Regions from separate parts of the Pseudarthrobacter sp. SORGH_AS 212 genome, predicted to be linked through region 2. Evidence: riboswitches for the same ligand, from Rfam matches in the RefSeq annotation. Region 2 holds a riboswitch; the other holds the start of a gene.

Region 1 (2,482 bases), 2.3 Mb from region 2:
CCGGTATTTGCGCATCACATTGTTGTGCAGGGCCTGGGTTTCCGGCTGGATCTTGGCCACGTGGTCCCGGTTCAGGTCCACGCCCTCGGCGTTGAAGCGGGTCATGTTGCGGTCACCCTTGGCGATGTAGTCCTCCAGGGAGAAGTTGACGTCACCCATGGCACCGTCCGCGTTGAGCATCGGAACCACCAGGATGTTGACGCCTTTGAGGATGTCCGCCGATTTTCCGGTGCCGAGGTGCTTGACGAACTCCATGGCTCCCTCGGTAGTGAGCTGTTCGTTGCCGTGCTGCTGGGTCAAGTAGAGGATGGTGGGCTTGGCCGGGTCCGAGATGTACTTGACCAGGTGGATGTCGCGGCCCTTCACCGTTTTGCCGATGACCTCCAGTTCCATGGCAGGCTGCTTGGCGTCCTGGTCCTTCAGGAAAGAAACCATCTGGTCATAGGTGGCCAGCTTGGATGTGGTGATCTGGCCGTTGCCTCCGTAGTTGGGCCCCTCCCCCACAGCGATGGCTGGAGCAGGAGCGGCGACAACCGCCAGTGCAAGGGCCCCTGAAACGGCAAGGGTCCTAAAAGTAGCCAGGGATTTCTTCACGTGCGTTACCTCTTTCGAGTGCATTGAGTGCGTCCAGCCGCCATGTCCCCCATTGCGCGCTGTGACAACAGCCAACCAAGCTGATTGAAACCTGTCAATGGACTCAACGAATCCTGGTAAGCCTATGACTGCGCTCTCCCAGTGGCAGCCACGCCACATCGTGAAACCGATTTGCCCCGCTTCCGGCCGGTGGGCTTGAGTGGAACTGACCCATCCGGAGCGGCTGAGAGACCTGGCTCAGTGACGCCGCAGCAACCCGTACAGCAGGGAGTCCCCCTGCCCCGAAGGTGCTACTGCCAGGACCGATGGAAAGGAACTCCACCGTGCCCCAGAACACTGACCACATCCGCGCCACCCACGCAGGCTCATTGCCGAGGACGCCTGAACTCATTGCTGCAAACGCTGCCAAGGAAGCCGACGGAATTACGCCCGAATTCCTGGAACTCCTCGAAGCCTCGGTGGTTGACGTTGTCCAGCGCCAGAAGGACCTCGGCATCGACATTCCCAACGACGGTGAATACGGGCACACCATGGCCAACTCTGTTGACTACGGGGCGTGGTGGAACTACTCCTTCGCCCGGCTCGGCGGACTGGAGCCTACCGACGTGGACCGCTGGGCAGACTCCGAGGTCCGGCGTTCGTCGCCCGGAAACGTCGTCCTCACATCATTCCCCGACCGGCGGGACCGCCAGCAGTTCAGCGAGGCTTACAACGACCCGTCGTCGGGAATCCTGGCCCACCGCAAGAGCGTCACCCAGCCAAAGATCGCGGGCCCCCTCACTTACACCGGGCAGGACCTGGTGGCCTCGGATGTCAACAACCTCAAGACGGGCTTGGCCGCCGCAGGGCTGACGGAGGGCTTCGTAGCGTCTCTCTCCCCCGGCTCATGCGCCCGGGTGGCCAACGAGTATTACAAGACGGACGAGGAACTCGTCTACGCCTGTGCCGACGCCATGCGTGAGGAATACAAGGCCATCATCGACGCCGGTCTGACCGTCCAGCTCGATGACCCGTCCCTTGCCGAAAGCTGGGACCAGATCAACCCCGAACCGGCGCTGGAGGACTACCTGAAGTTCATCCAGCTGCGCGTGGAGGCCACCAACTGGGCGCTGCGGGACCTCCCGCAGGAACAGATCCGGCTGCACGTGTGCTGGGGCTCCTGGCACGGCCCGCACACCACTGACATCCCCTTCGCAGACATCCTCGGTTCCGTCCTGCAGGTCAACGCCGGCGCCTACTCCTTCGAGGCGGCAAACGTCCGCCACGAACATGAATGGCGGGTCTGGGAAGACACGAAACTCCCCGATGGCAAGCTGATCATTCCGGGCGTCGTCTCCCACGCCACCAACGTGGTGGAGCACCCGGACCTGGTGGCGGACAGGATTGTGCGATTCGCCGACGTAGTCGGCCGGGAAAATGTCATCGCCTCCACCGACTGCGGCCTGGGCGGGCGCGTCCACCCGCAGATCGCCTACGCGAAACTGGAAGCTCTGGGCGAAGGTGCACGCCGGGCCACGAAACGGCTCTGGTAGCCCGCCGCCGTGGAATCACGGGAAGGACGAAACCCCGGCTGTGCATCCGGTCACCGGAATACGCGCTACCGGCGTTTCGCTTCCCGCGGCTTGCTAAACTGGGGAAGGCCGGGTTGACCGGCCCACCCCAACACACCGCCGATGTCGAGTTGCGCCTTCACGCGCCCTCGTCCGCAGGCGGAAGCACCGCCAATCCCCGCAGGAGACCCAGCACCATATGACCGCCCTTGCACCAGAATCCCTCCACGAACAGCTCCTGAACCGCCGCTACGAGCCCAGCGTTGCCGCCGTCAACGAGCTGTGCGATTCCCTGCAAGACACCAGGCCGGGCACGGTGGTGCCTTACGTCGACCCCA
Region 2 (2,482 bases):
CGGCGGCTCCTGGGCACCGATCCCAGGATGGAAGCCCAGGAGGCCAAGGAGCTCGGCACCATCAGCTGACAGCACCAACCGGCACGGCCGACCTCCCGGCAGAAACGGCGCCAGACGGTAGTTTGGAACCATGATCCAACCCGCTTCGACCTATAACGACGACCTGCGCCTGGCCCATGTCCTGGCCGACTCCGTGGATGACCAGACCATGAGCCGCTTCAAGGCGCAGGACCTCCACGTGGAGACCAAGCCCGACCTGACGCCGGTCACCGATGCGGACAAAGCCGCCGAGGAAGCCATCCGCGGCCAGCTCTCACGTTCCCGGCCACGCGACGCTGTGCTGGGCGAAGAGTTCGGCAGCACCGGCCACGGCTCCCGGCGGTGGATCATCGATCCCATCGACGGCACCAAGAACTTCGTCCGCGGAGTTCCCGTCTGGGCCACGCTCATCGCCCTCGTTGATGAGGGCGAGCCGGTGGTTGGCGTTGTCAGCGCACCCGCCCTGGGTAAGCGGTGGTGGGCCGCCAAAGGCATGGGGGCTTACATGGGCCGATCCCTTGCGTCGGCCACCCGGCTCCGGGTCTCGGACGTTTCCACCCTGTCCGACGCTTCGCTGTCCTATTCCAGCCTGGGCGGCTGGAAGGAACGCGGCAACCTGGACGACTTCCTGGGCCTGACTGAGGACGTCTGGCGCACGCGCGCTTACGGCGATTTCTGGTCCTACTGCATGGTGGCCGAAGGATCGGTGGACATCGCCTGCGAGCCCGAGCTGAACCTTTATGACATGGCCGCCCTCGTGCCCATCGTGGTGGAGGCAGGCGGCCGCTTCACTTCGCTCGAAGGTGAGGACGGGCCGTTCGGCGGGAACGCCCTGGCCACCAATTCCATCCTGCACACCGAAGTGCTGCACCGGCTCAACCCCGGACTGGACGACCTGCTGTAAGCCGGCCTCCTTCCGAACAATCGACCGCGGGCGCCTCCAAAAGGGGGCGCCCGCCGTCGTATTCTTCGGAGAAAGTCCCGTTTCCGGGCCGCGCGTAACAAAGGCCTTAACAATCCCCCCGGCTTCGGACCGGGCCGCCTGATGTTCTATGGTTTTATCCAGGTCACGAGTGCCAGCGCTAAACCCCGGTTTGCTGGCCGGCAACCCTCCATTCGCGGTGGGGTGCCCCGGGTGACGACCAGGCCGGTCCGGAGCGGATGCGGCAAGCGCGGATTCCAGCACAGCCGGAGTCCTGTCCTGAAGTGAGGTCTCCATGACTACTGCCGTCGACTCCCCCATTACCGCCATCGCCGCCGGGAACGTTCCTGACGAACGACTGGCCGCCGCCGGACGTCCGCTTTCAGCGGTTACAGGCGCCGAAATCCTGGCCCCGTTGATCTCCGGCGGGCACGTCCGCTACGCCAACCTTGACTACGGGGCCTCCGCCCCGGCCCTGACCGTGGTGTCGGCCTACCTCAACGAGATCCTGCCGTTCTACGCCAGCGTCCACCGCGGTGCCGGATACGCATCGCAGATCAGCACTTCGGTCTACGAGAACGCGCGCAACATCGTCCGCGAGTTCGTCGGCGGGCGCCCCGACGATTCCGTGATCTTCACCAGGAACACCACCGATTCCCTCAACCTGCTGGCCGGCTGCCTCCCCGGCACCGACGGCGAACCCGCCGGTGACGTCCTCTACCTGGACATCGAACACCACGCCAACCTGCTGCCGTGGCAGGGTGTCCCCCACCGGAGCATCGTCGCCGCCGACACGATCGCCGGGACCATCGATTCCGTGCGCACCGAGCTTGAGCAGGGCGGCGTCAGCCTCCTGGCCGTGACCGGCGCCTCCAACGTCACCGGCGAAATCCTGCCCATCAGGGAGCTTGCCGCCCTCGCCCACCGTCACGGTGCGCGCATCGTGGTGGACGCGGCCCAGCTGGCGCCGCACCGCCGCGTGGACATCAGCGCCGACGACGTCGACTACCTTGCCTTCTCCGGGCACAAGCTCTACGCACCGTTTGGCGCGGGCGTCCTGGTGGGCCGCCCGGACTGGCTCGACGCCGGAACTCCGCACCTCGCCGGCGGTGGCGCCGTCAAGGAGGCAAAGCTCGACGGCGTCAGCTGGGCCATCGGCCCGGCCCGCCATGAGGGCGGCTCCCCCAACGTACTGGGTGCGGCTACCTTGGCGCGGGCAACACAGGTTATCGCGAGCCTGGACCAGGACCGCTGGCACGCCCACGAGTCGGCCATCCGTTCCTACCTGGTGGAAGGCCTGCAGGCGATCGACGGCGTCACGGTGCACCAGATCTTCAAGGACACCGATCCTGACAAGGACACCATCGGGGTGGTGAACTTCTCTGTGGCGGGTTACGACGCCGGCCTGGTAGCCGCCTACTTGTCCGCCGAACACGGCGTGGGACTCCGCGATGGCCGCTTCTGCGCCCACCCGCTGCTGAAGCGCCTGGGGCTGCCATCGGGATCGCTGCGTGCAAGCTT

What was found. Region 2 has a riboswitch for S-adenosylmethionine ahead of QE394_RS17080 (aminotransferase class V-fold PLP-dependent enzyme). Riboswitches for the same ligand answer to the same signal wherever they lie in the genome.
Region 1: another riboswitch for S-adenosylmethionine. It lies ahead of QE394_RS06455 (cobalamin-independent methionine synthase II family protein); the one in region 2 lies ahead of QE394_RS17080 (aminotransferase class V-fold PLP-dependent enzyme).

What each region holds. Positions count from the first base shown of each region.
Region 1 is NZ_JAUTAA010000001.1:1,420,725-1,423,206, forward strand. Features, by position in the region: gene QE394_RS06450 (M14 family zinc carboxypeptidase) at 1-618, opposite strand, end outside; SAM riboswitch class I at 802-906, shown strand; gene QE394_RS06455 (cobalamin-independent methionine synthase II family protein) at 918-2,126, shown strand; gene QE394_RS06460 (uracil-DNA glycosylase) at 2,344-2,482, shown strand, end outside.
Region 2 is NZ_JAUTAA010000001.1:3,725,389-3,727,870, reverse strand. Features, by position in the region: gene QE394_RS17090 (ribosome small subunit-dependent GTPase A) at 1-69, shown strand, start outside; gene hisN (histidinol-phosphatase) at 131-943, shown strand; SAM riboswitch class IV at 1,105-1,218, shown strand; gene QE394_RS17080 (aminotransferase class V-fold PLP-dependent enzyme) at 1,257-2,482, shown strand, end outside.